Regions from separate parts of the Phyllobacterium sp. 22552 genome, predicted to be linked through region 2. Evidence: riboswitches for the same ligand, from Rfam matches in the RefSeq annotation. Region 2 holds a riboswitch; each other region holds the start of a gene.
The links. Region 2 has a riboswitch for cobalamin ahead of bluB (5,6-dimethylbenzimidazole synthase). Riboswitches for the same ligand answer to the same signal wherever they lie in the genome.

Region 1 (8,087 bases), 180 kb from region 2:
GCATTCTTCGGATAGCGCGAGGGATTTGCCCGGCAGCCACTCCAGATTACCATGCTTGCCAACATGTACAATGGCATGGGCACCATACACGCTCCGCAGATAGGCATAGAATGCGATATAACCATGCGGCGGCACGAGATCAGGCGAATGGTAAGTCTCTTTCGGGTCAATATTATAACCACGAGCCGGCTGAATGCCGACAAGAGTTTCGCCGTATCTCGTCAAAGGCAGCGCAAATAGGCTATCGCCTGCAATGAAATACGGGTCGGCTTCTGGTTTGCCCCAACGCTCGACTACTGCAGCCTGAATCGATTGAGGAAGAGTATCGAAGAAGTCCTTGTATTCTCGCAGAGAAATCGTTTCGCGCACCTCGCGCCCATCATTCGCGGAATTGGTTGGTCCCGCCATCAAATGATTAATCAGAGCATCGCCATCGGCAGGAATATCGGCGACCGGATAGCCCTGCTCGCGCATTTTATCGAGTATATGCCGCGTTGCAGCTGGCGTATCCAAGCCGACGCCATTGCCAAGGCGGCCATCGCGATTTGGATAGTTCGCCATGATCAATGCCGTCAAACGCTTGGCAGGCTTTGTGGCGCGAAGACGAGCCCAGCCAGCAGCCAATGCTGCAACGAACTCAACCCGATCGGCCAAAGGCTCATGCGTAACAATATTTGCCTGAACCGCCTCATCGTAATGACGTGCGGATTTGAACGACACCGCGCGCGATAAAACCCGGCCATCTATCTCGGGCAGTGCAACATTCATCGCCAGATCGCGCGCTGAAAGGCCCTGATCAGAATTGCGCCATTGATCGACACTTGAGCCTGAGAAGATGACTTGCAGCACCATAGCATCGTCATGCTCAAGCACGGTGGGCTTACGCGACGCGCCGGGCACCGAAACCGCAAATCCAGTTGCATTCAGGACCACTGCTGGCGCGGCTTCATTAAAAATACCTGTCAGTGTTGCAACTGAGATTGGATCTTTCAGGCTGGAAACGAAAACCGGCAAGGGGTTAAGGCCCTTTGCCTTCAGCGCACTAACCAGTGCTTCCACGGGTTGCATTTGTCCGCTTTGCACCAGTGCCCTGTAAAAGCAGATAGCAACAATTGGAGCATCCGCCACCCAGTGTTTGCGCAATTCGGTTAGCGATGGAGCCGAGCTCCCCGGCCACCAAAGGCCCGCCTTTAACAATGGTGCAGCCTCTTGCGGCTTGTCTCCGCCATTGATCATTGCCGCGCAATAATCAAGAAAGCGATGCGCATTCTGCGCTCCACCTTCCAGCAAGTAATGCCAAAGAGCGTCGCGATCCTGACGCGTAACCGTCGAAAACCGGTCCAGACCCGGGTCGGGCTTGTCATCACCCGGCAGAACCGCCAAATGAACCTTATGATTTACAGCGCAGGCGTGGAGCGCTTCCAACCCGTAAGGCCAATAGCTTTCGCCGCCGATAATCCTGACAACGATAAGTTTGGAATATTGGGCTGTCCGCTCGATATAGGCATCGACGGACATGGGATGCGCAAGCGCCATCATATTTGCCAAGCGTAACGACAAGCCATTGCCAGCTTGCCGTTGGGCCATACCAAGGCTCGCAAGTTCTGTATCGGCAGCAGAAAGAAACAGCACATCTCCCGGCGTCTGGCCGAGATCAATTGCCTCGGTGCCTTCAGCAATCGTTCCTTTTTGGGCCAGCAGAAGATGCATTCAATTTCCGATCAGGCTGCAGCAGCATTAACAGCTGATGTAATGGCTGCTGAATCAATATCGTGCAGGCCAATAACAACGAGTCTTGTCTGGCGTTCTTCGCCCGGATTCCAGCTACGATCAAAATAATGCTCGATGCGTGATCCGACGGCTTGAATGACCAGGCGCATAGGCTTGCCGGGTACATCAACGAAACCTTTGAGCCGCAGGACATCATGATCGACGATCACATGCTTCAACTTCTCAACAAATGATTTGGGCTCTGCAACCGGCCCAAGCCCAACGACAAAGCTTTCAAATTCATCGTGATCATGCTCTTCTCCTGCCTCATGTTCCATCTCGTGATGGGACTTGCGGTTCGCAATATCCTCTTCGGTGCCAATACCAAGTCCAAGTAGGAGTTGATTGCTAAGCTTGCCAAAGCTAGCCGAAACCATGTTAAGTGAACGCGATGAGCGGCTCTGCACGTCACTCTTGACCCCGGCAAGTTGAGCTTCGTCAATAAGATCGGTCTTGTTCAGAACAATAAGATCGGCGGCGCGAATTTGATCCTCGAACAGCTCTTCCAGCGGGCTATCGTGATCAAGTGACTCGTCCTGCTCGCGCTGAGCGTCAACCTTATCGTGATCATCTGCAAAACGGCCCTCCGACACGGCGGCAGCATCAATAACGGTAACAACGCCATCAACGGTTACCTGTGTCTTGATTTCGGGCCAGTTAAAAGCTGCAACCAGCGGCTGTGGAAGAGCAAGACCGGACGTTTCAATGACAATATGATCAAAGCGATCAGGTCGATCCAGAAGCTTGGTCATGGTGGGAATGAAATCATCAGCCACGGTGCAGCAAATGCAGCCATTGTTAAGTTCGATCATATCTTCGTCGCGGCACGCTTCGATACCGCAGCCTTTGAGCAAATTCCCGTCAACGCCAAGATCACCAAATTCGTTGATGATCAGCGCGATGCGCTTGCCATTGGCATTTTCGAGCAGATTTCGGATCATGGTAGTCTTGCCCGAACCGAGAAAGCCAGTGATGACCGTTGCCGGAATCTTGTGACCCTGCATTTTGTTATCCCTTCATTTTGAGCGGCAGCCCTGCTGCCACGAAATAGACTTTTGCCGCAGCGGCAGCCACGGCTTGATGCAATCGGCCTGCGTGATCACGAAATTCACGTGCCATGCGATTTTCCGGTACTATTCCAAGACCAACCTCATTGGAAACCAGAACAATGGCACCCGCGAGATGGCTCAGTGTGTTTATCAGACGTGCAATTTCGGCGTCGATATCACGTTCGGCCATCATTAAATTGGTCAGCCACAGTGTAAGGCAATCGACCAGGATTGCCTTTTCGACACCAGCAAGACTTTCCAGTTTTCCAGCCAGATCAATTGGTTCTTCAACTGTAATCCATCGGGATCCGCGCCGCGCTCTATGATGCCCAATTCGCTCGGACATTTCATCATCCCACGCTCTGCCGGTGGCAAGATAAATAGCATCCCACCCGGATGATTCGATCAGACCTTCGGCAAAGGACGATTTGCCGGAACGCGCGCCTCCAAGAATAAAGGTAATTTCGCGTTCCAGCGGTTGCATTACTGCTCAAGCTCCGATGAAGCATAATTCTGAATTGCCCAGCCCAGTGCAGTACCAAGTACAACCCAGAAGAAGAGATTGGTTGCCAGTGCTGAGACGGCAAACTCTGAGGCAAGTGTCGGAGGCACCGCTGATGTCAGATCTTCTGCTTCCGGTGCACCATAAATATGGGGAGCGACAATCAATACAACACCAAGAAGCTTAGCCCAAGTCTGCTCACGCAGTACGATCAGATAGACGCCGCCCGCCGTCAGAATGACAGTTATCAGCCACCAGGTCTGCCGCATGGCCAGATCCGCTGCAGGCATAGCAGGCAATTCAGGGGCAAGGCTGAACGCCGGTGCAAAATTGAAGATGAAAAACCCTGCAAGCCCCCAATAGATTCCGTTCTGAAGGGTAATGCGACGACCGAGGAAAAGCGCCGCAGCACCAGTGATCAACGCAAAGCCTGCTCCAGCCACCAGATTGATCAACAACGTATTACCGAGACGACCAAATGGCAGTTCGGGACCCGCCTCTTCCGCATGTTCGTGCGGAGTAACCGCCGCAGATTCGCTCGCAGAGGCAGGCGTATCGTGAGAATGACCGCCGCCGCCCGCACTTTCATATTCTTCCGCATGCAATATCAGCGGTACATTTTTTACATACATGGCCGGTGTTAGAATTATTCCGGCAAACAGACCGGCTATGATTGTAGCCAGCAAATATTTGACCAACATGGAGTCCACTCCCCAATTCCAAAAGCGAGACGCCGGGCACCTGCAAAGGTCCCGGACCAAACAACCATCATTATTTCAATGCTTAAGGGTCGATAGCTGAATCAACATTTCAGCTATCAAAGACTCAATGGCAAGGAAATCCATATGAATGGCGGGTGTCGTGTGCTGTGTCATGCAGCGTTTCAGAATGTGAAAGACCGACGCCATAAATAATAAACACGCCGAGAAGCAATGACACAACAGCCGTCGTCAGACGCGATGCGAGTGGGAGAGAAATCGTATTAGAAGTACGAACAGTAGCCATAACAACCTCCGTGCAGGGCCAGAAGGGAAAATCCCCCTCGGTTTTGGGCACTATTACCCTGTGATTGGCAGGTCTCCTGGCTCGCGGGTCGCAAGATAAATGCCGCCTTCCCGGTTTCCCAGTGACTGCCGTCCGCTTTCGCGTTCAGCATGGCATATATCCTAACCGCTCTACAGTCGCGGGGTCGGCTGCGGTGGGATCGCCCTAATGGGTACGACCGTCGCATTCCCTTTTGATCCCTGGCCTTTGGCCAATGCGGGAACCAATCATCTGCTGAACGTTATTCACCAAGCGCTCTAAAAGTCAAACGAATCTGCGACACCTTGATCGCTGCCGACGCCGTCAGACACGTTTAAGCGCAAACAATGCCTCGATATCCAGAACTGACTCCAATTGCGCTGCAATGGAGTCGAGCGCCGCATCTACACCAGCGTGATAATCGAGAACGCCAGCAGATATTCCCATGGACTTTAAAAGTGCTGCCCGGAATGCGTCCGCGTTGAAAAGCCCGTGCATATAGGTACCGAATACTTTGCCGTCAGCGGATATTGCACCATCCGCTATGCCATCAATATTCACGGCTGGCCGGATGCAATCGGGGCCAGTCGTTCGACCAAGGTGAATCTCATAGCCCTTCAACGGTATGTCAAACTGCAATGAACGGGCTTGGACATTGCGCACGGTCTTCTCCGGCTCCATAACTGTATCGATATCGAGATAACCAAGACCTCTAATTTCCCTGATATTTCCTTCAATCCCTTGGGGATCAGATACTGTTTTACCCAGCATCTGGAAGCCGCCACAAATGCCGATAATATGACCACCTCTGCGTCTGTGCTGATCAAGATCGTGGTCCCAGCCATTTTCACGGAACCGTTGAAGGTCACCAATGGTGGATTTGGAGCCCGGAATAATGACCAAACCTGCATCTGCAGGGATTCGCTCGCCACTTTTGATCATGACGACCTCGACTTGCGGTTCAGCTATTAGCGGATCGAAATCATCAAAATTGGCAATGCGATCAAGCACTGGAACGGCAATTTTCAACGCCCGCCCATCACCTTTGACCAGCCGTTCCAATACAACCGAGTCTTCCGCCGGAAGACGGGAGGCATCTTTCAACCAAGGGACAACCCCGAAGGACGGCCAGCCCGTAAATTGTGTGATAGATTTCAAACCGTCATCGAAAAGCGAAATGTCGCCACGAAACTTGTTGATCAGATAACCGGAAATCATATCCCGATCTTCAGGCGAAAGAATTGCGTGCGTGCCGACAATCGACGCTATCACCCCGCCTCGATCAATATCGCCAACCAGAACCACAGGCACATTGGCTTTGACGGCAAAGCCCATATTGGCGATGTCCCCTGATCGCAGATTGATTTCTGCGGGCGATCCAGCTCCTTCAACGATGACTATGTCCGCATCGGCACGAACGATATCCCACGACTCCATAACCGCATTCAGCAATCCCGCCTTGTATTGCTGATAATCCTTGCCCTTCGCCTGTCCCCAAACTTTACCCTGGACAATGATTTGGCTGCCCGTTTCTGACTGAGGCTTCAGCAATACCGGATTCATGTGAACCGACGAGGGCACGCCACAAGCCAGCGCTTGCAACCATTGCGCCCGGCCAATCTCACCACCATCATCGCTAACAGCAGCATTGTTCGACATGTTTTGCGGCTTGAATGGAAAAACCCTCAAACCGCGATTGCGCGCCAGACGGCACAATCCCGCCACCAAAACGGATTTGCCAACGTCAGAGCCAGTTCCTTGCAACATGATTGCGTGTGTCATGGGCTTTGAGTAGCGGATATGTCTTTCTCTTCCTAGTCCCATGCAAGCCGTTGCGCGCTTACGCGCATCCGATAGAGTGACCGGTAGCAATATTCGGGAGGAACTATAATGGATGCAGTCGTTGATGCGGCGGCCGGTCAATTTGAACTCAATGATGATCAACTGGCAATTCAGGATATGGCACGCGCTTTTGCGGCTGATCGGGTAGCACCGAAGGCACTCGCTTGGGACCGCGACAAGCATTTTCCCGCCGATGTCATTCGCGAGACAGGTCCGCTGGGCATGGGTGGCATTTATGTGCGCGAGGATGTTGGCGGATCGGGTTTGAAACGGCTTGATGCCGTGCTGATATTTGAAGCTCTTTCAATGGCCTGCCCTGCCTTTTCAGCATTTATATCAATTCACAATATGTCGACATGGATGATCGACCTGTTCGGAACACAAGCTCAACGACAAGAATTTGTGCCCAAGTTGACGTCTATGGAGTGGCTGGGCAGCTATTGCCTGACGGAACCGAACTCCGGTTCCGATGCGGCGGCGTTGAAAACTACAGCTGTTCTGGATGGCGATCATTACGTTTTAAATGGTGCTAAACAATTCATATCCGGCGCAGGCGATAGCGATATTTATGTCACCATGGTGCGCACCGGCGAATCCGGACCAAAGGGCATTTCCGCACTGATCATTCCCAAGGATGCTCCGGGCCTGTCATTTGGCGCAAATGAATTCAAGATGGGTTGGAACGCCCAGTCCACCCGCACAGTTTTATTCGATAATTGCCGGGTTCCTGTAGCAAATCGGCTTGGTGCTGAGGGTGATGGATTTAAAATAGCCATGGGAGGGCTTGATGGTGGCCGTCTGAATATCGCGGCATGCTCCTTGGGTGGAGCTCAATCGGCACTCGACAAAGCGGTTGCTTATGCTTCCGAGCGCAAAGCATTCGGTAAGGCCATCAATCAGTTTCAGGCATTGCAGTTCAAGCTTGCCGACATGGAGACGGATCTTTCAGCCGCGCGAATGCTGCTCTACACAGCTGCCTCAAAACTCGATGCGAAGGCCCATGACGCGTCCAAGTGGTCAGCCATGGCAAAGCGTTTTGTAACCGATAAAGGCTTTGATATCGCCAATGACGCGCTTCAAATCCATGGTGGCTACGGCTATTTGCATGATTACGGCGTTGAAAAAATCGTTCGTGACCTGCGCGTCCATCAGATATTGGAAGGCACCAATGAGATTATGCGGGTGATCATCGCGCGGCATATGATCAAAAACTAAAACAAGATATTCAGGGAGAGTGCTGCGATGACAATAATCGCCTTTATCGGCCTAGGACATATGGGCAACCCCATGGCCGCCAATCTGGTCAAAGCTGGACATACAGTTCTCGGTTTTGATCTTTTGCCAGACAATTTGGCTGTTGCCACGGCCAACGGCGTGACAGTAGCCTCAAGCGCAGAGTTCGCTGTTGCTGATGCAGATGTGGTCATCACCATGCTGCCAGCCGGGAAACACGTTCTCTCAGTCTACGAATCCGTGACAAAAGCAGCAAAACAGAATGCGCTGTTTATCGATTCATCGACGATTGACGTCGATTCTGCGCGCAAAGCACATGAGATCGCCCACAAGAATGGGCTGCTTTCCGTTGACGCGCCTGTTTCCGGCGGTATCGGCGGCGCGGCGGCTGGCACTTTGACTTTTATGGTTGGAGGTAGTGCCGAAGCATTTTCCAAAGCCGAGTCAGTCTTGAAACACATGGGCGCAAAAATTGTCCATTGCGGTGATGCCGGGAACGGTCAAGCGGCAAAAATCTGTAACAATATGATCCTCGGCATTTCCATGATCGGCGTTAGCGAGGCTTTCACATTGGCGGAAAAGCTAGGACTTTCCCATCAGGCGCTTTTCGATGTCGCCTCCACCTCCTCCGGTCAATGCTGGTCGCTAACGACCTACTGTCCCGTTCC
Region 2 (8,087 bases):
GAGAGTTATGCTGCCCGGATCGATATCCAAAGCCCGCACAATGCGGGTCACCTTGGCGATCTCATCTTCATGGTCTACGGCAAGGATACGTATCCCGTAGGTTTCAAGCGCCAGACGGATGTCCGATTGCGCTTTGATCGGATGCATGTAGAGCATATGCGCATTGGGTGCCACTTTTCGAACAGCTGCGAACTCCCCCGGCGAGGCCACGTCAAACGTATTGATGCCGTTACGGGCGAGTGTTTCCAGCACCAGATTTTCACCATTGGTTTTAACCGCATAAGCGGTCTCGCCCGGAAACATCTTCATGAAGTTATGAGCGTCCTCGATGAGGACCTGAGGCCTGAAGCAATAAACCGGTTGATCCGGGCGCAATTCAAGCGCTGCATCACGGGCGGTGGCGAATCGTTGCATCTGTGTGTCTTGCGTCATTCCAGACTCTTAGCAAGGGAAAGTGACGGATGAAAGTCGCGACTTGTTGCAAGAATCGGGTGGCGACTCGCCATAAAATGGCTAAGGATTTGCAATCCGCTTACCATGAAAGGGTCATTGCCGTGTCCGTAGCTGATGCCAAAGTGCCGCCGCCCCTTTCCATGTCCGGATTTGTCTGGCTGCAATTGCTGTTGCTAGGTGCTATTTGGGGTGGGTCATTCTTCTTCGCGCGCATCGCTGTACAAGTTGTTCCACCCCTCACGCTGGTGTTGTTTCGCGTTGTCATAGCAGCCCTGGCGCTGCATATTTATCTTGGAAGCCGCGGTGTTAATTTCTGGGACTATCGTCGCCACGCGCTCGGTTTTGCCGGACTCGGCCTGTTGAACAATGTCATTCCCTTTTCTTTGCTTTTCATCGGGCAAACAGCGCTAGGTGCTGGTCTTGCCTCTATCTTCAATGCAACGACCCCTATCTGGACGGTCATATTGGCGACCATACTGACCGCCGACGAAAAGGTTACGGCAGCCAAGCTTGCCGGCATTTTCATGGGTATCGTGGGTATTGTGGTCATGATCGGGCCTGGAATTTTGACTGGCCTTGGCGGGCCGCTATGGGCCGAGCTTGCTGTCATAACCGCAACTATATCCTACGCCTTCGCGAGCATCCTGGCCAAACGCTTTAAAGGCATCCCGCCAACAGTAACGGCAACCGGACAGATGACAGCATCCACTCTTATCATGATCCCTGTCGTACTCCTCCATGACGGCATGCCGCATTTGGATGGGATTAGCCTGGGCGTCTGGTCCGCCATTCTCGGATTGGGGCTGCTATCGACAGCTTTCGCCTATATCCTGTTCTTTTCAATCGTGAAAGCTTCGGGAGCAACCAATGCCTCCCTCGTCACCCTGATTGTTCCGGTCAGCGCGGTTTTACTTGGAACAATTTTTCTTAGCGAGAAACTGGCGGCGCAAGACATTGCCGGGATGGCCCTCATCGCTTTGGGTCTGCTGATCATTGATGGCCGTATTCTAGCGCTTTCCAGAAAGCCGAATAGATAGAATTGTCATAAAATTTCTGTAGTTAGCCCGAAACTCCAAGGCTTAATCCTGTTCGAAATGTGGCAAAGCAACACACTAACGAAAACTGCGATAATTTTACCGCACTGCAAAATTTTACCGCCAGCAAAGAATTTTTTCGATTTTTTCGACATTTTCAAACGTTTAAATACGTTTAGTTTCAAAAACTTATCGCTACTGTAGAAAAAATTTCTACACTCTTTGTCATCGTTCGGTAATATTTGGGCTTTTTCTGTGGCGAATTTGCGCTATGTTATGAGGGTTAACTGCAGGAGACAAGCGATGGGACTAACTCGATCGATGAATGTCCTTATGATCTGTGCAGCGTTCGCATTTATTGGTGCAATGGTCGTAGGACTGATACCTTGAATTGAAATATGAGCGCTACGGATATGGTCTCTGACCGTTAAGTGAGTGAAACAAAAGAAACGGCCCGGTTATAGCAACCGGGCCGTTTCACTTTTAACAAGCTGTTATCAAGCTGCTGCACCGGCTAGATTGGATTGGAGTGCTACAGCTTCCGGACGAATACCGATGAGATGACAGATCGCAAAGGCGAGATCAGCCCTGTTCATCGTGTAAAAATGGAAATCCTGCACGCCACGTTCGACCAGATCAAGAACCTGTTCCGCTGCGACGGCTGAAGCTACCAGAGCATGAGTCTGCTCGTCATTCTGCAATCCATCAAACCGCTCTGCCAGCCATGTAGGTATGTGAGTACCAGCTTTGGAGCAGAAATTGGTAACCTGGGTGAAATTATGGATTGGAAGTATACCAGGCAAAATCGGAATATAGATTCCGGCACGACGCACCTTTTCAACATAGCGCTCATATTGGTCGTTCTCGAAAAAGAACTGCGTGATGGCACGCGTCGCGCCATTATCGACCTTGCGCTTCAACATATCGATGTCGGTAGCAAAATCCGGGCTCTCGGGATGCTTTTCGGGATATGCAGAAACCGAAATATCGAAGTCAGCGAAAGCTTTCAATCCAGCGACAAGTTCGGCACCGTTTTCATACCCACCCGGTGTCGGTTTGTAATGAGCACCTACGCCGCTTGCCGGATCGCCGCGCAAGGCGACAAAGCGATTGACACCCATGGCGGCAAATTCGCGGATTACCGTGTCCACCTCTTCCTTCGTGGCATCAACACAGGTCAAATGTGCCGCTGCATTCACATCGGTTTCGGTTAAGATGCGCTTGATCGTGCGGGCTGTGCGTTCACGAGTGGAGCCACCTGCCCCATATGTCACAGAGACAAATTCGGGATTAAGCGGAGCCAGACGCGTTACAGTCTCCCAGAGACGCTCTTCCATCACCTCGGTCTTTGGCGGGAAGAACTCGAATGAAACCTTGATATTGCTACCAAGATCGGCACGGCGGGATTGGCGGAAAAAACTCATTAGACACTCTCCGTAACGCGGGAGGTTGAAACAGGATCGGCAATTAGCAAGCGTGGGTCGCGTGCCAGCCACAATTTAACAGTCAGTTTGTCTTTATCTTTTGGTTGTAATTCCATGCTCTGTTCCAGCGTCAGTCCGGCTTCCGTCAGCCAGTCTTTAATCTGTCCGTCATGAAAACCGAGGCGCAAATGGGCATGTCTGTCGCGTAGAAATTCAAGTTCGTGTGGAGCAAAATCGACGATCAACATTCGGCCGGAAGGACGCAAGGCACGCGCAGCTTCACGAATGGCCTCGGCCGGATTATCAAGGAAGTGCAAGACCTGATGGATTGTCACCAGATCGAAAGACTCTCTGTCTACCGGCAAGGAATAGACGTCACCTTGACGGACTTGCGCGTTGGCAATGCCGGACTTCTCAAGATTTGACCGGGCAATCGTCAACATGTCGCGATTGATATCGATACCGACACCGCGCAAGTAGAGCGGAGCAAAGAGCTCAAGCAGGCGCCCGGTACCCGTACCGACGTCGAGCATCGCTTGAAACGGTCTTGCACCTATGATCTTGGTAAGGGCCTCTTCCACAGCGCCGTCTGGAACATGCAACGAGCGGATAGCATCCCAGCTTGAAGCATTCGCGCTAAAATAGGCAGCCGCACGTTCACGGCGCTGAAGCTTCACAGAGGAAAGACGTTCAAGGTCACGCTCCAGCAGGGGATCAGAACAATCCAGGCGATCTAGCAGGGAACGGGCAATATCTCCCACAATCAATGATTCCGCCAAACGGAAATAGGCCCAGGAGCCTTCCTGATAGCGGTTGATAAGACTTGCTTCAAAGAGCAATTTCAGATGTCGTGACACTCGCGGCTGAGATTGTCCTAAAATGGATGTGAGGTCGGAAACGGTTAGATCACCACGCGACAACAAAGCAAGAATGCGTAGCCGACTAGGCTCAGCTGCCGCTTTCAACGTATCAACCATCAGGTCGAGATTAAGATTGTGCCGGTCCATAACCAATCCTCAAAAGACATAAAGATATGTTTATGTCATGAGGCGACGATTGGCAAGAGGTTTTTGCCATTGACGACAATTTCTGCCGCGTCTGAAATAGGCGCCAGAATCAAATTAGAAAGACATCAATGAGTGCAGGAACGAACCGTCAGCGTTCAATCAACAAAGCGCTGACCTTGCTTTTACCCGCCGTTCCCTACTCCGATTCGGAACCAATACGCGCGGCCGCAGGTGCGCCCCATATGAAGACCTTGCCGCCGCCGATTGCCGTATGGTTGGCCGCTATTGCCCATGTGCGGCATCAACATACAGACTATGATGCGCTGCGCGACGAAGGCTATGACAAAGAGTCCGCTCGTTTCTTCGTGCTTGATGCGATTAATCGCAAACTGACGGAATGGCGGGCGACACGTCTTCTGGATCCGGATGAGGAAGATCTGAGCTGAGCTGGCCCCAGCCTTCTTCAAAAATAAGGTCCTGTAATTGGATTCTTTTGCGCCAGCCCTTTTTTTCCAGCTCCGGTGCATCAAAAAGCTCGTCGACATAGCCCAGGCATAGATAGGCAACAATCTCAACGTGATCCGGAATACCTAATATTTGGCGCATGTCATTGTCGTGATAGATGCTCACCCAGCCAACGCCAATACCTTCAGCACGGGCAGCAAGCCACAAATTTTGGACTGCACAAACGGTGCTATAGACATCCATCTGGCGGTTGTGGGTGCGACCGAGCACGACCGTTCCACCGCGTGTCCGGTCGCAGGTGATGCATAAATTGACCGGCGCTTTAAGGATGCCTTCCAATTTGAGAGAGGCATACAGCGCCCGGCGTTCATCTTGAAACAGGGCCTTGGCTTCCTCGTTGGCTTTGGCGAAAGCGCGGTGCACTTGCCTCTTGCGGGCCATATCGCGAATTGTGATGAAGTTCCAAGGCTGCATGAAGCCTACAGATGGAGCATGGTGCGCCGCATCGAGCAATCGCATCAAAACATCATAGGCGATCGGTTTTGACAAAAACTGATCGCGGACGTCTCGCCGGGTATAAATCGCCTTATAAACGGCCGCACGCTCATCGTCAGTAAAATCACCCGCTGGAACCGGACTATCAAAAGCTTCGTGCATTGTTTGCTCCTAACAACGCTTGAGGCCCTCGCCGCCGTCCGCGCAGCTTGGGCTATGGGGTCCGGCCGGTCTTCTGACTTGGGTTCAGCTGAACCGTGCGCCTTCCTGTGGCCTCTCGGCCACCGTGGCATAATGCACGGTCATTCCCCTTACAGCGCTGGGCACGTGCCGGATTTTCACCGGCTTCCCGATTCTCCGCAATCGTCTAAATTGCTGGCACCGGACCTGTTTTCTATTCGCCATGAAAAGGCACTTGGCGCAAGCCTTAGACCCTGTAAATCCACTGTTCGGGAATACGAATATCAACTTTTTCACCGGCGCGTATGATCCCGGGCTTTTCAACCCAAGCGACGATACCCCGCGAGCGCTTGGACACGCGTACAAAATCCAATGCAGTGGTGGTTTCGTCAGGAGTACCCGCATGCGAAGCAATAGAACGACCAGCAATCTTGCAGGGCGCATTCTGTCCATCGACTTTCAACGTCACGCCACCTTCAAAAAACATCAGCGATCTGGGTGGTAGCATCGAAAGGGATGGAATACCGGAAATCACCATGTTTCCACCGATCCATTCAGCTTTCAGCTGAGGCAAGCCCATGCCTCCTGCGATCTCGTCAAGCTCGTCGGCACTTAGAATGGAAAGGTGGCGTTCGTTGCGCATCTCGGTGCCACGCGGATACCAAGGCTCACGTCCGCCAGAGCGACGCGTCTGACCCGCGTGAAAGTCACCGACAATACCGTCAAAAGTCAGTTCCAGTGAATCTGTTGGAGAAGTGACAAAATCCCTGTCGAGTGCCTCAAATAGCCCGATCACACGACCACTGACCTTACGCGAAGGGACTATTTCGTCACGATTACCGAACAGGTCAGTCATCATTTGCTCCAAAGAGTTCCCTGCTTTAGAAAAGCGGCAAATTATCTGGCGATTACACCAGCAAAGACAACGGGGAACCTTGCGGTTCCCCATCTATATTTAGCGTGTCAGAGGCTTGTAGCTTGGACGCTTTGGATTGACGCTATCGGGACCGAGACGACGAATCTTGTCGTTTTCATAATCTTCGAAATTGCCTTCAAACCATTCGACATGGCTATCGCCTTCGAAAGCCAGGATATGCGTCGCGAGACGGTCAAGGAACATGCGATCATGGCTGATGATCACAGCGCAACCTGCATATTTTTCCAAGGCATCTTCAAGTGCTGCCAAGGTTTCCGTGTCTAGATCGTTTGTCGGTTCGTCGAGGAGCAAAACATTGCCACCGGACTGAAGCATCTTGGCCAGATGCACGCGGTTACGCTGACCACCAGAAAGATTTCCAACTTTCTGCTGCTGGTCGGTACCCTTGAAGTTGAATGCTGAAACATAAGCGCGGGAGTTCATCTCATGCTTGCCAAGCTTGATGATGTCAGTTCCGCCGGAAATTTCTTCCCAGACATTCTTGTCGGCTTTCAGGTGATCGCGACTCTGATCGACATATCCGAGGTTAACAGTCTCGCCGACGCGAATAGTGCCGGAATCCGGCTTTTCCTGACCGGTGATCATCTTGAACAGAGTGGTTTTACCCGCACCGTTCGGACCAATAATGCCAACAATACCGCCGGGTGGCAGTTTGAAAGTCAGGTTTTCGATCAGCACACGATCACCGAAAGACTTGGTGAGATTTTCGGCTTCGATAACCACCTGACCCAGCCGTTCACCCGCCGGTATCAGAATCTGGGCATCGCCGGGGCGCTGGTCGTTAGCGGCATCAACGAGCGCATCATAGGCCTTGATACGCGCCTTCGATTTTGCCTGACGTGCTTTCGGGCTGGCGGAAATCCACTCGCGTTCGCGCTCGAGAGCTTTCTGACGGGAGTCATCTTCACGGCCTTCCTGCAGCATGCGCTTGGACTTGGCACCAAGATAGGCAGAGTAATTGCCTTCATAAGCAATGCCGCGCCCACGGTCGAGTTCGAGAATCCAGCCGGTCACATTGTCAAGGAAGTAGCGATCATGCGTAATCAGAAGCACGGAGCCCTTATATTCGCGCAGATGTTTTTCAAGCCAGGCGGTCGTTTCAGCGTCCAAATGGTTGGTCGGTTCGTCGAGCAGAAGAAGATCAGGCTGTGACAGGAGCAAGCGGCACAAAGCAACACGGCGGCGCTCACCACCGGAAAGATTGGTTACTTCGCTGTCGCCGGGTGGGCAACGAAGTGCTTCCATCGCCATCTCAACTTGCGATTCAAGGTCCCAGAGGTTTTGAGAATCGATGACATCCTGTAACTTGGCGCCTTCATCGGCGGTCTCGTCGGAGTAATTCATCATCAATTCATTGTAGCGATCGAGAATGGCCTTCTTGTCGGCAACGCCATCCATGACATTGCCCATAACGTCCTTGGCTGGATCCAAATAAGGTTCCTGCGCCAGATAGCCAACGGTAGCGCCATCCGCCAACCAAGCCTCGCCTGTATATTCCTTATCCAGACCAGCCATGATTTTCAGAACTGTAGACTTACCAGCACCATTTGGACCCAGAATACCAATCTTGGCATCTGGGTAGAAGGACAAGTTGATATTCTCAAGAACCTTCTTGGTTCCATATGCCTTGTTCAGGCCGGACATGTGATAGATGAATTGGCGTGCCATAACGCGCGTCACTCCGATGCTCGGGATTTCTTTTGAATGAATTTGCGCCGTATGTAGGCGAAAGCCTCAGCCGTGGCAATGGATGCCCATCAATTTCGACCTTCGCCAAACGAGCGAAACCGGGCGCGGATATTTCCGTCACCCGGTTTCCCCTCTGGTGCCGCAACAGGAAGCGTCCTCTTCTCCCGGTAGCGGCCATGTAAACTAACTAGACGAAATACGTTTCGTCATTGCAACAACATCATCCGATTCGCGATTACACCGCAAAATTGCAATGCCCGCGAAACTCATATGCTTCAGGTTTAAAGTTCTGCGGCAAGTTTAACGGGTTTGCAAGGGGTTTTGCAAAATAAAATTGCACACCAAATCGCCTGACTAATAATTGAGCACAATAGTCCAAAATTAAGAATAGTTTGTAGATTGT
Region 3 (8,087 bases), 280 kb from region 2:
ACGACAACACTTAATAGATCGGGGCCACTTGCTTCCGCTGCCATTGTCTCTCCTGCGATGCGCAATTGCTCTGATTTTCACAGGTAAAGCGGTGGTGCCCAGCAGGCAAGCTAAAATGGACGAGATGTCCTCTACAATAATTTGAAGATTACAGCTTCCAGATCCGCTTGGCGTTTTGCGAGAAAAGTTTTGCCTTCTCATCCTCGCTACAGCCGGCAACAAGCGCATGCGTGGCAGCAACCCATGTGGCGAGGCCTCCACCCAACGTACATACTGGCCAGTCGCTTCCCCAAACCAGGCGATCAAAACCAAAACTGGCAATGACGTGGTTCACATAAGGGGCCAAAGTCTCAACGTTCCAGGTCTGCGCATCGGCATAGGCAACCACGCCGGATATCTTCGCCGTAACATTGGCGCGCTTTGCGATTTCGGTGATGCCTGCCTGCCATGGCTTGAATGCCCCGCCCTTGATATCGGGTACGCCGCAATGATCAAGAATGAACTGAACGTCGGGGGCAAGGTCGGCAAGGGTGATCGCTTTTTCGATCTGTTTGGGCAGAACGCACAGGTCAAAAGATAGCCCCGTGCCTCCAAGCTTCTTTAAATTCTCGCGAAATAATGGCTGCGCAGAAAGCTCGTCGGGCATGACGTGGAGAACGCGCCGAAAGCCCTTGACCAGTGGATTTGCGATTTGCCGCTCAAGAAAGGCAGAAAAAGCCTCATCTTCCGGGCGGCAGGAAGAGATCGCCCCCGCAATCAAGTTTCCTTCGCGTGCGGATAATTTGGCGACGTTGGTCGTTTCGCTCTCAATATCAGAGGCTGCGACGTCAACTTCCATATGCAATGCGCGGGTAATGCCGACGCGAAGTGCTTGCTGGGCATATTCTTCGTAGAGGAAATCACGGTTCAGCGCTTCCACGCTAGATAGCCAAGGATAGGACAAGACGGATTGGTCAATGAGGTGCAGGTGCGTATCAATCAATTCACTGGCCATTATTTGACTTCTCCAATCAGGCCTTACCTACGTCGGCACCGGATAGTTCTGACAGTTTTTTTGCCGTAGCAACGATCATCTGGCAGACCTGATCAACGCCGGGCGCTTCAGGAACATTAAGGACCTGAATATAGGGGCAGGTGATTGCAGCAATCGCGCGCCCATCCGGCCCGAGTACTGGAGCAGAAACGTTGAAAACCCCTCCCGTCTGGGCACTGGGCATGACCTCGTAGCCGCGTTCGCGTATCATATTCAGCCGATCACGATAGTCGTCCGGTTGTGAATTATCATCAACGTGGCGTTCATACTCGGCGATCATCAGGCTACGCTCTTCAGGCGAACGGAATGCCATCAATACATGACCGGAGCCGGTATTGAGCAAACTCATATGCGAGCCGACCCGAATTGAGATTCCCCAATATTCAGGCGCTTCCTGCTGGGCAACGACCACGACCGCCCCGCGATCAAACACGCATAAATGATTTGCCTGCTTCGATTGAACCGCAAGATCGCGCATCAAGGGCGTTGCGTAAGCCGCCAACCGCCGAACAGGGGCGTGGAGCTGTGCAAGGCCGAAAAGCTTGAGCGTCAATGAATAGCGATCACCTTCGAGCCTGGTTACATAGCCTCGGCGCACCAAGCGATCCAGCATCCGATAAAACTCGTTGGGGCTGCGGCCAAGGCGCTTGGCTATCTCCGCCTGTGTTACGCCGCCATCAATGCCGGCAAGCAGCTCCAATATATCAAGACCTTTGTCGAGTGCGGGCGCGCGATAGCGGTCACTGTCGTCTTCATCAGTCATATGCGAATACCCCCTGGAGCGCTTCTGCAATCTTTGAATCGCCTGCGCCCTGACTGTTTATTTTAGCGCAATTCCGAATAGAAAACCGGTTCCCATTTTCCTGGAATTCCTCTCATCTAGGCTTATACGAAGAACATGAGCAGATGGAAGCGGTTTCATCGCTTGACGATATGTGGCGCAAATGTTTGTATATGAATGAAGTTCCCATATATGGGTATATAATATATAAGGGCAATATACAAAGCCCGACGGGAGGATAATTTGGCTAAGATCCAGCGCGTGGAACTGCGGATGGTTGACCTGCCGCCAAAGGTGCTGCGGACGGATGCAATTCAGAGTTTTGTCAGCCAGGAAACGCCAATCGTTACAATTACCGATAGCGATGGCGCTGTGGGCACGGGTTATAGTTATACGATCGGAACGGGCGGATCGTCGGTAATGCGACTTCTTTCCGATCATCTGGCACCCAGACTGCTTGGCAAGGATGCAGACCAGATCGAAGCCATCTGGCATGATCTTGAATTTGCTACACATGCAACCACCATCGGCGCAATTACTGCGATTGCGCTTGCAGCCATTGACATCGCTCTGTGGGATTTACGGGCCAAGAAGCAGAATCTGCCTTTATGGAAACTTGCTGGCGGCGCAAAGGATCGCTGCCCGCTTTATACAACTGAAGGTGGCTGGCTGCATATTGAAAAGCAGGCTCTGGTCGATGACGCGCTGCAAGCCAAGGCAAAGGGTTTTAAAGGTGCCAAGGTCAAGATCGGCCGTCCGCATGGATCGGAAGATCTTGATCGCCTGTCGGCCGTTCGCGCTGCCGTCGGTTCCGGATTTGAGATCATGACGGATGCAAATCAGGGTTTTTCACTTGATGAAGCCATTCGGCGCTCGCACGTGTTGCGGGATATTGATCTGGCGTGGCTGGAAGAGCCGCTGCCAGCGGATGATATTGATGGGCATGTGCGCCTGTCAGCTTCTACACAAACGCCCGTGGCGGTTGGAGAATCGCTCTATTCGATCCGGCATTTCCGCGAATATATGCAAAAGGGAGCCTGCTCCATCGTTCAGGTCGATGTTGGCCGTATTGGCGGGATCACTCCCTGGCTGAAAGTGGCTCACGCAGCAGAAGCCTTCAATATTCCCGTATGTCCACACTTCCTGATGGAACTCCATGTCAGTCTGACATGCGCGGTTCAGAACGGCAAATATGTTGAGTATATTCCCCAGCTTGATGATCTGACCAAGACTCAAATGCGGATCGAGAATGGCTATGCTTTGGCACCGATGGAACCAGGTATCGGAATCGACTGGGACTGGGATGCCGTTAAAGCCCGCAGCGTGGAAGAGTTCACCACTGAAATTCGCGTTTGATGGCTGACTTAACGAGAAATGATTGCCCTGTTCAGGGCTGAAGTGCATGACTGGCATCATAAGATGCCCAATGGAGATATGAGATGACAGGCAAGCTTGAAGGCAAACGCGTTCTTATCACGGCAGCTGGACAAGGCATTGGTCGGGCTTCGGTGCTGGCTTTCGCACGCGAAGGTGCAATCGTGCATGCAACCGATATCAATCAGCAACTGCTCGATGCTTTGCCGAAGGAAGCCAATATCAAGCCGCGCAAGCTCGACGTGCTCAAGGCAGAAGAAGTGACGCAGATCATTGGCGAAATCGGCGCTATCGATGTGCTGTTTAATTGCGCTGGTTTTGTCCATGGCGGTTCAATTCTCGATATGCCGGACGCCGATCTGGATTTTGCACTTGATCTCAATGTCCGCGCCATGATCCGCACGATCAGGGCGGTACTACCGGGTATGATCGAACGTAAGGACGGTGCTATCGTCAATATGTCTTCAGTCGCCAGCAGCGTGAAAGGTGTCCCGAACCGTTTTGCCTATGGCGTGACCAAGGCTGCCGTATTGGGAATAACCAAATCGGTAGCCGCGGATTATATTACGCAGGGTATTCGCTGCAATGCGATCTGCCCCGGCACGGTGGAAAGTCCTTCGCTTGAGCAACGCATGCGCGCTGGTGGCGACTATGACGCCACGCGGGCGGCATTTATCGCGCGCCAGCCCATGGGGCGTCTGGGCCTCCCGGAAGAAATCGCTGACCTTGCCGTCTATCTTGCTGGTGCTACCTACACCACGGGACAGGCCTACAATATTGATGGCGGCTGGACAGTTTAGGAAAGACCATGACCCTCATCACTGATCTTCGCGTTTTCGATATCCGTTTCCCGACCTCGCAAAGTCTGGACGGATCGGATGCCATGAATCCTGACCCGGACTATTCGGCTGCCTATGTGGTGCTGGATACGGATGCAGGGCTTTCCGGCCACGGCCTTACCTTTACCATCGGGCGCGGCAATGAGATCTGCTGCCTTGCCATTGAGGCCATGAAACACCTTGTTATCGGCCTTGAACTTGATTGGATAAAGGAAAACCCGGGCAGGTTCTGGCATTTTATCACCGGTGACAGCCAGTTACGCTGGATCGGCCCTGATAAGGGTGCAATGCATCTGGCCACAGGCGCGGTAGTGAACGCCGTTTGGGATTTGCTGGCCAAGGAAGCGAAGAAGCCTGTCTGGCAACTGGTCGGTGAAATGACGCCGGAAGAGATCGTCAAAATCGTGGACTTCCGCTATCTTACGGACGTGCTGACGCCTGAAGAGGCGCTGGAAATTCTGCGTAGAGCAGAGGTCGGTAAGAAAGAACGTATTGAAACGCTAAAAGCAGATGGGTATCCCTGCTATACGACATCGGCAGGCTGGCTGGGCTATTCCGATGAAAAGCTCCGTCGCCTTTGTCAGGAGGCCGTGGATGCGGGCTTCAACCACATTAAGATGAAAGTCGGCCGCGATCTCGAAGATGATATCCGACGTCTTACCATCGCGCGCGAAGTGATCGGCCCTGACCGCATTCTCATGATCGATGCCAATCAGGTCTGGGAAGTGAATGAAGCCATTGATTGGGTGAACAAGCTTGCCTTCGTCAAGCCGTTCTTCATTGAAGAGCCAACGAGCCCCGACGACGTTGCGGGCCATCGCAAAATTCGGCAGGCTATCCATCCGGTGAAAGTCGCGACCGGTGAGATGTGTCAGAACCGCATCATGTTCAAACAGTTCATCGCCGAAGGCGCTATCGATGTCGTGCAGATCGATAGTTGCCGCATGGGTGGACTGAACGAAGTGCTGGCGGTGCTGCTTATCGCCGCAAAGTATGAGCTACCAGTCTGGCCGCATGCGGGCGGTGTTGGTCTGTGTGAATATGTCCAGCATCTGTCAATGATTGATTATATCGCCGTTTCAGGGACGAAAGAGGGCAGGGTTATCGAGTATGTCGATCATCTGCACGAGCATTTTGTTGATCCCTGCAACATTCAGGATGCGGCCTATATGCCACCCTCGCTGCCGGGCTTTTCAATTGAGATGAAACCGGAATCGATCAAGCAGTATTTGCATCACGGTCTTTAAAGCCTTTCCGCCCGGTAAATGAACCATCGCCGTCTCTGGTGATATTCATTGCTGACATGGAAAGGGTATTGTGCCGCCATTCTGACGTGCCGGAGTGGCGGCATTTTCTGTTTTTTCGGTCGTGTCGTCTTGTGTAAATGCGATGTCGTTTCCGCACCTATTCTTTTTATCATCCGGATGCTTTTATCAGGCTACTTGAGGTGCCGCTTTCTAGGGAAGGTGGAGAATTGGGAAGCCGGTTTAATCCCGGCGCTGCCCCCGCAACGGTAGTGGAGTGAAACGCGGCAAAATAGCCACTGGAGCATGGTTCCGGGAAGGCGCCGTGAGGCTCGCAAGAGCAACTCCAGAGCCCGGAAACCAGCCGCAAGCGATAACACCGACTGATCGCGGTGGGCGATCAAGGAGCATTGTTTTGTATGGGCAGCCATACGGACGGTCTTCTCCGTCACCACCAGTCAGTTCTTTCGCAAATGAGATGGCGAGGACACGACATGGACGCACATAGTGAACTACTCCGGAACCTGAAACACCGGAAACCTGGTTATGGCCTTGAGCAGGCTTTCTACAATGATCCGGAGTATTTCCGGTTGGATATGGAAAATATCTTCTACCGCGACTGGCTGTTTATCGGTCATGATTGCGAAGTGGCGCGACCGGGCAATTATTTTACCGTGCAGATTGGCGATTATCCGGTCGTTATCGTCCGGGACCGCGAGAAGAAAATACGCGCGTTTCATAATTCATGCCGCCATCGCGGGTCGCGCGTTTGTGCTTCTGAACGGGGCACCTCGGCGAAGCTTGTTTGCCCCTATCATCAGTGGACTTATGAACTGGATGGCCGTCTATTATTCGCGCGCCAGATGGGCGACGATTTCGATGCCAGCCAGCACAGCCTGAAGACGGTGCATTGCGAAAGCGTTGGCGGCTATATCTTCATCTGCCTTGCGCCGATTGCGCCGGATTTTGCCGCTACGCGTGCCATGATCGATCCTTATCTTGCACCGCATCGCCTCAGCGAAACCAAAGTCGCCTTTCAAAGCTCGATCGTGGAGAAGGGTAATTGGAAGCTGGTGTGGGAAAACAACCGCGAATGCTATCATTGCGCCGCCAATCATCCGGAACTCTGTAAGACGTTTCCTGAAGCACCAAGCGTGACTGGCATACAAGGCTCAAAGGATGATCCGGAAATCGTGGCGCATTGGGACAAATGCGAAGCCGCAGGTCTGCCGAGCGTGTTCCGTATCGATGAAAATGGCCAGTACCGTGCGACACGCGTGCCGCTGCTTCACGAAGCCGAGAGCTATACCATGTCGGGCAAACGTGCTGTAGCGCGTCAGCTTAGCGATGATGTGAATGCACGGCAGATCGGTTCGCTATTGCTCTATCATTATCCGACGACGTGGAATCACATTCTGGGGGATCATGCCCTTTCTTTCCGCGTTCTCCCGCTTAGCCCGACAGAAACCCAGGTCACGACCAAGTGGCTGGTGCACAAGGACGCGGTGGAAGGCGTCGATTACACCATTGAGGAACTCACGCATGTCTGGCTCGAAACCAATGATCAGGACCGCCAGATCGTTGAAGAAAATGCTTTTGGCATTCGCTCTCCTGCCTATGAGCCGGGCCCTTATTCGGTAGAGCATGAAGGCGGTGTTCTGCAATTCCTTGAATGGTATTCCAACACGATGGAAACGCGCCTTTCCGGCGACAAGCGACTGAGCAAGGTAGCGTAGTGAATATGGGCATTCCTCAAAAGTACCCGCATCTCGATCAGATGCAGCCATGGAACGACCGGCTGCATCTGCTGGAGTGCCTGTCTGTCATTGAGGAAGCGCCCAATGTGAAGACATTCACATTTCGTTCCGACAATCAAAACTGGTTCCGGTATGAGCCCGGCCAGTTCATGACGTTTGAATTGGGTACGCAGCCGGATGCGGTCCTGCGTACCTATACACTCTCTTCCAGCCCCTCGCGGCCATTTACGATTGCAATCACGGTCAAAGCGCAGGATGGCAGCATCGGCACCCGCTGGATGCTGGACCACCTCACGCCGGGCGCGCGGCTGAAAGCATTTGGGCCGCTGGGTGACTTTTCAATCTCAAAACATCCCGGCGAAAAATATCTGTTTATTTCTGCCGGATCAGGCATCACGCCTATGATGTCAATGACGCGCTGGATGCAGGATTGTGCACCACAAAGCGATATTAGTCTTGTCAGTTGCGCACGCCGCCCGAGCGATATAATTTTTCGCAAGGAACTCGAATATCTGACCAGTTGCATGCCAAATCTCAAATTGTCCTTTCTGATCAAGGAACATGAAATGGGGCAGCTCTGGACGGGTATCAGAGGCAGGCTCGAAGCGCCGAAGCTTTCGCTATTGTCGCCCGACTTCAAGGAACGGACGATTTTCTGCTGCGGTCCTGACGGATTCATGCGCGATGTTCGGGCCATGCTGGAAGAGTCCGGCTTCGATATGGCCAATTACCATCAGGAAAGCTTCGGTTCCGCCGCCGAACCTGTGCTTCCGGTAATGGACGATATTTCTACGGAGGTGTCTGAAACTGCCGCGATCGTCACTTTCTCCATGGCCGGCAAGGATGTGCACTGCGTCGCAGGCGATACAATCCTCAAGGCTGCCCGTGGTGCTGGCATTCGAATTGCCGCGGCCTGTGAATCCGGATTGTGCGGCACCTGCAAGGTCATGAAAATTTCCGGCAATGTCGATATGAACCATAATGGCGGGATTCTCGACGAGGAAATTGATGAAGGCTATATCCTGGCCTGTTGTTCCAAACCGTTGGGCAATGTCGAAG
Region 4 (8,087 bases), on a different contig from region 2:
TTTTCCGGCAGCCAGAAATTTCCGGTAAGCCTGTTCCAGACCTCAAGGTCCTTGTCATCCTCAAGGCGGTTCCAGTTGATGGCGCGAACGGCTGCAGGAAGCTTTACAGCTTTATTCTTGATTTGAATGTTCATTGTTTCCCCGGAAATCAAAGCGTGCAGGATACGCAGCCCTGCACTTCCGTGCCGGACAGAGCCATTTGACGAAGACGGATATAGTAGATTGTCTTGATGCCTTTCTTCCAGGCATAGATCTGCGCCTTGTTGATATCGCGCGTGGTCGCGGTATCGCGGAAGAAGAGCGTCAGCGACAAGCCCTGATCGACATGCTGCGTTGCTGCAGCATAGGTATCGATGATCTTTTCCGGGCCAATCTCATAGGCGTCCTGATAGTAATCAAGATTATCATTGGTCAGAAACGCGGCCGGGTAGTAGACGCGGCCGATCTTGCCCTCCTTGCGGATTTCGATCTTCGACACGATCGGATGGATCGAGGAGGTTGAGTGATTGATGTAGGAAATGGAGCCCGTGGGCGGCACAGCCTGCAGGTTCTGATTGTAAAGACCGGATACCACCACAGCCTCTTTCAGTGCCAGCCAGTCGGCCTGTGTCGGGATCGCAATGCCAGCTGTTTCGAACAATTCGCGGACCCGCTCAGTTGCTGGCAGCCATTCCTGCGCCGTATACTTGTCGAAATATTCTCCAGATGCATATTTCGAGTTCTCGAAGCCCTTGAAGCTTTGGCCGCGTTCAACCGCTAGGCGATTGGATGCGCGAACGGCGTGATAGGTCACGGTGTAGAAATAGATATTGGTGAAATCGATACCTTCGTCAGAGCCGTAATAAATGCGTTCGCGGGCCAGGTAACCATGCAGATTCATCTGCCCAAGGCCGATGGCATGGCTGTCATCATTACCCTTTTCGATAGAAGGCACCGACGAGATATGGCTCATGTCCGAGACGGCGCTCAGCGCCCTGATGGCCGTTTCGATGGTTTTGCCAAAATCCATTGAATCCATTGCGGCGGCAATATTCAGCGAGCCGAGATTACAGGAGATATCCTTGCCCATATCGCTATAGGACAGATCGGCATTGTATTCGCTCGCCTCGCTGACCTGAAGGATTTCCGAGCACAGATTGCTCATGGTGATGCGCCCTGCAATCGGGTTGGCGCGATTCACTGTGTCCTCGAACATGATGTAGGGATAGCCGCTTTCGAACTGGATTTCGGCCAAGACCTGAAAGAAGTCGCGAGCCTTGATTTTCTTTTTGCGGATACGCGAATCTGCGACCATTTCACGGTACTTTTCTGTCACCGAAATTTCCGTAAAGGCCACGCCGTAGACCCGCTCTACGTCATAGGGAGAGAACAGATACATATCCTCATTGTTCTTCGCCAATTCGAAAGTAATATCCGGCACGACAACGCCGAGCGACAGCGTCTTGATACGGATTTTCTCATCCGCATTTTCGCGCTTGGTATCGAGGAAACGCATTATGTCGGGATGATGTGCGTTCAGATAGACCGCACCTGCCCCCTGTCTTGCACCAAGCTGGTTGGCATAGGAAAAACTATCCTCCAAAAGCTTCATGACTGGAATGATGCCGGATGACTGATTTTCAATCTGCTTTATCGGCGCGCCCGCTTCACGGATATTGGTGAGCGATAATGCAACGCCGCCCCCGCGTTTGGAGAGCTGCAGGGCCGAGTTGATACCCCTCGCGATTGATTCCATATTGTCTTCAATTCGGAGCAGAAAGCAGGACACCAGCTCGCCGCGCTGTTTCTTTCCAGCATTGAGAAAGGTGGGAGTTGCAGGCTGGAAACGCCCGGAAATGATCTCGTCAACCATATCCCGCGCCAGGGTTTCACTTCCTTGCGCCAGCGTCAGCGCCACCATGCAGATGCGGTCCTCGTAACGCTCAAGATAGCGTTTTCCGTCAAAGGTCTTCAGCGTGTAGCTGGTGTAATACTTGAATGCGCCAAGAAATGTTGGAAACCTAAATTTCTTCGCATAGGCATGGTTGAACAGATCGCGCATGAAATTGAAGGAATATTGATCAAGCACCGCGCGCTCATAATAGCCTTCGGTTACCAGGTAATCGAGCTTCTCGCGCAAATTGTGAAAGAACACCGTATTCTGGTTCACATGCTGCAGAAAATACTGCTTCGCCGCCATACGATCCTGATCGAACTGGATGTTGCCCTCCTCATCATAAAGGTTCAGCATCGCGTTCAGCGCGTGGTAATCCAGCACTGGTTCGTTGGCTTTCACTGGTCGTTCGAGCGTGAGCGCGTCCAAAATCGTTCCAATCCATGTTTGACGTTTACGACATCCTGCTCCGTGCCGATCAGCTCGAACCTGTAAAGGTAAGGCACCTGGCATTTGGCAGAGATGATGTCGCCGGCAATCCCGAAGGTCGCTCCGAAGTTACTGTTACCCGCGGAAATCACGCCGCGGAGATTTAAACGGTTTTCCGCCTGGTTGAGGAAGCGGATCACCTGTTTTGGAACGGCACCCTTGCCGCCATCGCCGCTATAAGTTGGCACGATCAAAATATAGGGTGCGTTGATCTTCAGCTCTTCATGAGAACCGATCGGTATCCGTTGTGAGGTGAAGCCCAGCTTGGAAACAAAACGGTGGGTATTCTCCGACCTGCTCGAAAAATAGACGATCCCACTCATGACACCCATCCCTGTCAGGCAAGGGTGCTAATCATATCCGGGCGAAAACCGGCCCAGTGTTTTTCGCCGGCGACAACCACAGGTACCTGGCGGTAGCCGAGACTTTGAACAAGTTCGAGAGCATCCTGATCGTTGGAAATATCAATAACGTCATACTCCATACCCTGCCGGTCAAGAGCTCGGGTCGTAGCGGTGCACTGGACACAGGCCGGCTTGCTGTAAACGACAATATTCATGACTTCCTCATTTGATTTTTGGTCGTGAGAACATGGTCTGGCAGCTCTGATTGCTGCCAGCTAGTTTGGTTTAAAACTGTATGACTTACTCAAGTGCCGCCCGATTTACGGCGGGTCGCCCACAATCAATGCGCTGGATAGGTTTCTCATGCACTTCACCCTGTTGCTCGCTCGTGGAGGGGCAGGGAAGCGTTTTACACGGAAAATCCTCGTGCATTGGCGCGACCGCTCCGGCACCCCGCCGGTGGACTCATCAGATCAAGGCAGGTCTCCTGGCTCGCAGATCAACGCACTTATTCTTGCCTTCCCGGGGCCTAGAGCCCCAGTGACAGTATCGAACAGGTGCTAGCCGCTTACAGTTGCGGGGGCAGCTCCGGCATCACAGTACCTTAAAGGCACCACTCACCGTATTCCCGTCTTAGCTTCCCACTCTCACGAATCGGAAGAACCTTGAACACTATATATAGTAGTGGATGTTAAAAATCCGTCAACAGCTAGATCAAACCAAAATTGAAACTATGCACAGCTGCCAATCAATTTGGCGCTGCGCACGAAATGGAATGAGTGAGGAAGGGACTACACGTCCTGATTGTCGGTCTGACGATTCAAGCTGAGGGCTATAAGCGTGCACACAGCACCGGAGAGCAGATAGCCGCCCGCAGCTATCAGGCCGAAATGGCTAGATAGCAGCAGCGCGACCAGCGGTGCGAAACCCGCCCCGAACAACCATGCCATATCGCTGGTCAATGCCGAGCCGGTATAGCGGAACTTCTTTGAGAAGCGCGAGGCCACTGAGCCGGATGACTGGCCGAAGGACAGACCAAGCAAAATAAATCCAAGGATCATGAAGATCAGTTCGCCGATGTCGCCGCCATCAAGCAATTGAGGAGCAAACCCACTGAACACGGCAATGGCTATGGCGGTGCCGCCCAGCAAATTCCGGCGTCCGACGCGGTCGGCAATCGTGCCCGACGCAAACACGGTAATGACGCCCACAGCCGCTCCGAATGCTTCAATCAAAAGAAAGCGGGCCGGGCCCTGATCCGTAAACAGGAAGACCCAAGACAGTGGAAATACCGTTACCATATGAAAGAGCGCAAAACTCGCAAGCGGTGCAAAAGCACCAATGACCACGTGGCGACCTTCATGCTGTAATGTGTTGGCCACCGTCGTTGGCTGCAGTTCTCTGCTTTCATATAATTTTGCATATTGCGGCGTAACAACCATTCGCAACCGTGCAAACAGCGCCACCACATTAATAGCGAAAGCAACGAAAAACGGATAGCGCCAGCCCCAGCCCAGGAAGTCTTCTGCGGAAAGATTGGCAACGAAAAATGCGAACAGCCCCGCCGCAACCATAAGCCCCAAGGGAGCACCGAGTTGCGGTATCATCGCATACCAGCCACGGCGTTGCTTGGGTGCATTGAGCGCCAGAAGCGATGCGAGGCCATCCCACTCACCGCCCAGCGCAAGCCCCTGTCCTATCCGGAACAGTGCCAAAAGCGCTGCAGATGCCCAACCGACTTGGGCATAACCGGGTAGGAACGCCACCGCAACGGTCGAGCTACCAAGCAGGAACAGGGCAATCGTCAATTTTACGCCACGGCCATAAGTGCGATCGATCTGCATGAAGATAACCGTGCCAATCGGCCGCGCAAGAAAGGCCAGCGCAAAAATACCGAACGAATAGATCGTGCCCGTCAGAGCATCAACATAGGGGAACACCAGTTTCGGAAAGACCAGCACGGAGGCAATAGCATAGACGAAGAAGTCAAAGAATTCGGACGTTCTGCCGATAATCACGCCGATGGCAATCTCGCCAACGTTAACGTCGTCATGTCGCGAGTGAAGGCGCGTTGCGTCCTGCTCAAGCGTTGTCGAAGATGCCGCTCCTGTTTTAGCGCTCATTGCCCGGTGCGCTCCTCGATCAAATATTGAAACCGTTCAGGTTTGCTCGTTTGCGGTCACTGCTAGCGTATCCTTTATCATTGTGACACACTACGGGAGGATTGGGCAAATTGTCCAATGTCGCTCTGACTATGGTGCAGCTAGTGATGGCGCAACTAGGCGCTGTTTCCATTGACAGGAAGTCTCTTGAACCGTTTTTTTGCCATCGCCCTGCTTCCACTGCTTGCATTGCTTAGCGCGTGCAATGCTGTTGTCATGAGCCCGTCAGGCGACGTCGCCGTGCAACAGCGCGACCTGATCATTATTTCTACCGTCCTCATGCTTGTCATTATCATTCCCGTGATGGTGCTCACCGTGTTCTTTGCCTGGAAATACCGGCAGTCAAACACGGATGCGCCTTATGACCCGGAATGGGATCACTCCACCCAGCTGGAATTGATCATCTGGGCGGCGCCGCTGCTGATCATCATCTGCCTTGGCGCGGTTACCTGGATGGCGACACATTTGCTCGATCCCTATCGTCCGCTTGGACGCATTTCCCCCGGCAAAGCAGTTTCCGAAACGGTCAAGCCATTGCAGGTCGAAGTGGTCGCGCTGGATTGGAAGTGGCTCTTTATCTATCCGGAATATGGTATCGCCAGCGTCAATGAAATGGCCGCTCCCGTCGATCGGCCCATCGCTTTCCGGCTGACCTCCTCGGCGGTGATGAACTCGTTTTATATTCCTGCGCTAGCCGGGCAGATCTACACTATGCCCGGCATGCAGACGAAGCTGAGCGCCGTCATCAATCACCCCGGCGAATATGAGGGCTTTTCGGCCAATTACAGTGGCGCCGGTTTTTCCGGTATGCGCTTCGCTTTTCACGGCCTGCCGGATGAGGGTTTTGAAAAATGGATTGCCGACGTCAAGTCAAAAGGTACCACTCTTGATCGGATGACCTATCTGCAACTGGAACAGCCCAGCGAAAAAGTACCGGTACAGCATTATGCAAGTGTTGATCCGGAACTGTTCAGCGCAGTCCTCAACCGATGTGTGGAACGCGGCAAGATGTGCATGAGCGAGATGGATGAAATCGATGCCAAGGGTGGTCTTGGGATGGCCGGCATCTATAATACTCGTTCACTGGAATATGATAAGTACACAAGGCGTGGCGGCGCTGTCTTTGGCCCTGATCCTGCATTTGTTGTCGGCATCTGCACCACGGAAGAAGCCCTGCAGGCCAGCATGAATATACAGACGCTACCGCCCCTCAATACCTCTCCGTTTGTTGGTGCGGGTCTTCCCCGCCCCTCACCAACCCAACTGTTCGGTCTACAGCGCCGACCGTCTAATAGCTGAACGAAACGAGCCCGATATGTTTGATAATCCCGAACTTATAAAGCTGGTTTTCGGTAGGCTCACGCTGGAATCCTTCCCGCTGCACGAACCTATCCTTGTTGTGACATTTATCGTAGTCGCGCTCGGAGGCATCGCCGTGGTGGGTGCGCTTACCTATTTCCGCCTTTGGGGCTATCTTTGGCATGAGTGGTTCACAACAGTTGACCACAAGCGCATCGGCATAATGTACATGATCCTCGGCATCATCATGTTGCTGAGAGGCTTTGCCGACGCCATCATGATCCGATTGCAACAGGCAATGGCGTTTAATGGGTCCGAAGGATATCTCAACGCCCATCATTTCGATCAGATATTCACCGCGCATGGCGTGATCATGATCTTCTTCGTGGCAATGCCTCTTGTTACCGGCTTGATGAACTTTGTTGTCCCATTGCAGATCGGCGCCCGGGACGTATCTTTTCCATTCCTCAACAATTTCAGCTTCTGGATGACTGCCGCTGGCGCGGCACTTGTAATGATGTCACTGTTTGTGGGCGAGTTTGCCAGGACCGGCTGGCTGGCCTATCCGCCGCTTTCGGGTATCGGATACAGTCCGGACGCCGGTATGGACTACTACATATGGGCGCTGCAAATAGCGGGCATAGGTACGCTGCTGTCGGGCGTCAATCTGCTCGCAACCATCGTCAAGATGCGCGCGCCGGGTATGACTATGATGAAGCTTCCGATCTTTACGTGGACCGCTCTTTGCACCAACGTTCTGATTGTGGCCGCCTTCCCTGTCCTGACGGCAGTGCTGGCTTTGCTCACTCTCGATCGCTATGTCGGCACGAACTTCTTCACCAACGACTTTGGCGGCAATCCGATGATGTATGTCAACCTCATCTGGATTTGGGGTCATCCGGAAGTCTATATTCTCATTCTGCCCGCTTTCGGCATATTCTCCGAAGTGACATCGACCTTCGCCAGCAAACGTCTGTTTGGCTATACCTCGATGGTTTATGCCACCATCGTTATTACCATTCTTGCCTATCTGGTCTGGCTTCACCACTTCTTCACCATGGGTTCGGGCGCGAGCGTGAATTCGTTCTTCGGCATCACCACGATGATTATTTCGATTCCAACCGGGGCGAAGATATTCAACTGGCTCTTTACGATGTATCGCGGGCGGATTCGATTTGAACTGCCCATGATGTGGACGATCGCCTTTATGCTGACCTTTGTCATTGGTGGCATGACGGGCGTTCTGCTCGCCGTGCCTCCGGCTGACTTTGTGCTGCACAACAGCCTGTTTCTTGTTGCGCATTTCCATAATGTGATCATCGGCGGTGTTCTATTCGGGCTTTTTGCCGGTATCTATTACTGGTTCCCGAAAGCTTTTGGTTTCAGGCTCGATCCATTTTGGGGCAAGATGTCCTTCTGGTTCTGGGTGGTCGGTTTTTACTTCGCCTTCATGCCGCTTTACATACTGGGCCTGATGGGCGTGACACGTCGCCTGCGCACATTCGAAGATCCGTCCTTGCAGATCTGGTTTATGATCGCTGGTTTTGGTGCATTTCTCGTTGCTATCGGCATTCTGTCATTCCTCATCCAGATCTTTGTCAGCATTCGTAATCGCGAAGCGTTGCGCGATTTGACTGGCGATCCTTGGGACGGTCGCACCCTGGAATGGTCCACGGCCTCACCCCCTCCAGCCTATAATTTCGCTTTCACGCCAGTCATTCACGATCTCGACAGCTGGTACGACATGAAGAAACGCGGTTACAAACGCCCTGAAAAAGGTTTCCGCGCCATCCATATGCCAAGCAATACGGGCACCGGAATAATCCTGGCCGGAATAAGCATCGTTTTTGGATTTGCGATGATCTGGTACATCTGGTGGCTCGCGGCAGTAACGGCTATCGCATTGGTGGCGGTATCGAT

Region 1: it holds a riboswitch for cobalamin, as region 2 does, so the genes downstream of both, ACTJI9_RS02835 (CbtB domain-containing protein) here and bluB (5,6-dimethylbenzimidazole synthase) in region 2, are expected to answer to the same signal.
Region 3: it holds a riboswitch for cobalamin, as region 2 does, so the genes downstream of both, ACTJI9_RS00530 (aromatic ring-hydroxylating oxygenase subunit alpha) here and bluB (5,6-dimethylbenzimidazole synthase) in region 2, are expected to answer to the same signal.
Region 4: it holds a riboswitch for cobalamin, as region 2 does, so the genes downstream of both, nrdH (glutaredoxin-like protein NrdH) here and bluB (5,6-dimethylbenzimidazole synthase) in region 2, are expected to answer to the same signal.

The regions. Positions count from the first base shown of each region.
Region 1 covers NZ_JBQENG010000001.1:565,825-573,911, reverse strand. The annotation lists gene cobN (cobaltochelatase subunit CobN) at 1-1,710, opposite strand, end outside; gene cobW (cobalamin biosynthesis protein CobW) at 1,722-2,774, opposite strand; gene cobU (bifunctional adenosylcobinamide kinase/adenosylcobinamide-phosphate guanylyltransferase) at 2,779-3,303, opposite strand; gene ACTJI9_RS02840 (CbtA family protein) at 3,303-4,022, opposite strand; gene ACTJI9_RS02835 (CbtB domain-containing protein) at 4,147-4,326, opposite strand; cobalamin riboswitch at 4,376-4,608, opposite strand; gene ACTJI9_RS02830 (cobyric acid synthase) at 4,669-6,126, opposite strand; gene ACTJI9_RS02825 (isobutyryl-CoA dehydrogenase) at 6,235-7,401, shown strand; gene mmsB (3-hydroxyisobutyrate dehydrogenase) at 7,429-8,087, shown strand, end outside.
Region 2 covers NZ_JBQENG010000001.1:388,510-396,596, reverse strand. The annotation lists gene ACTJI9_RS02005 (alanine racemase) at 1-414, opposite strand, end outside; gene ACTJI9_RS02000 (DMT family transporter) at 555-1,490, shown strand; gene metF (methylenetetrahydrofolate reductase [NAD(P)H]) at 1,985-2,911, opposite strand; gene ACTJI9_RS01990 (ArsR/SmtB family transcription factor) at 2,911-3,918, opposite strand; gene ACTJI9_RS01985 (DUF2293 domain-containing protein) at 4,047-4,364, shown strand; gene bluB (5,6-dimethylbenzimidazole synthase) at 4,297-5,040, opposite strand; cobalamin riboswitch at 5,087-5,279, opposite strand; gene ACTJI9_RS01975 (MOSC domain-containing protein) at 5,306-5,914, opposite strand; gene ettA (energy-dependent translational throttle protein EttA) at 6,014-7,663, opposite strand.
Region 3 covers NZ_JBQENG010000001.1:109,199-117,285, forward strand. The annotation lists gene ACTJI9_RS00500 (monovalent cation:proton antiporter-2 (CPA2) family protein) at 1-44, opposite strand, end outside; gene ACTJI9_RS00505 (amidohydrolase family protein) at 149-994, opposite strand; gene ACTJI9_RS00510 (IclR family transcriptional regulator) at 1,011-1,796, opposite strand; gene ACTJI9_RS00515 (mandelate racemase/muconate lactonizing enzyme family protein) at 2,058-3,170, shown strand; gene ACTJI9_RS00520 (SDR family oxidoreductase) at 3,254-3,988, shown strand; gene ACTJI9_RS00525 (L-fuconate dehydratase) at 3,997-5,274, shown strand; cobalamin riboswitch at 5,456-5,654, shown strand; gene ACTJI9_RS00530 (aromatic ring-hydroxylating oxygenase subunit alpha) at 5,766-7,007, shown strand; gene ACTJI9_RS00535 (2Fe-2S iron-sulfur cluster-binding protein) at 7,013-8,087, shown strand, end outside.
Region 4 covers NZ_JBQENG010000007.1:222,750-230,836, reverse strand. The annotation lists gene nrdF (class 1b ribonucleoside-diphosphate reductase subunit beta) at 1-134, opposite strand, end outside; gene nrdE (class 1b ribonucleoside-diphosphate reductase subunit alpha) at 149-2,302, opposite strand; gene nrdI (class Ib ribonucleoside-diphosphate reductase assembly flavoprotein NrdI) at 2,272-2,685, opposite strand; gene nrdH (glutaredoxin-like protein NrdH) at 2,700-2,921, opposite strand; cobalamin riboswitch at 3,167-3,389, opposite strand; gene ACTJI9_RS17465 (MFS transporter) at 3,498-4,829, opposite strand; gene cyoA (ubiquinol oxidase subunit II) at 5,016-6,167, shown strand; gene cyoB (cytochrome o ubiquinol oxidase subunit I) at 6,184-8,087, shown strand, end outside.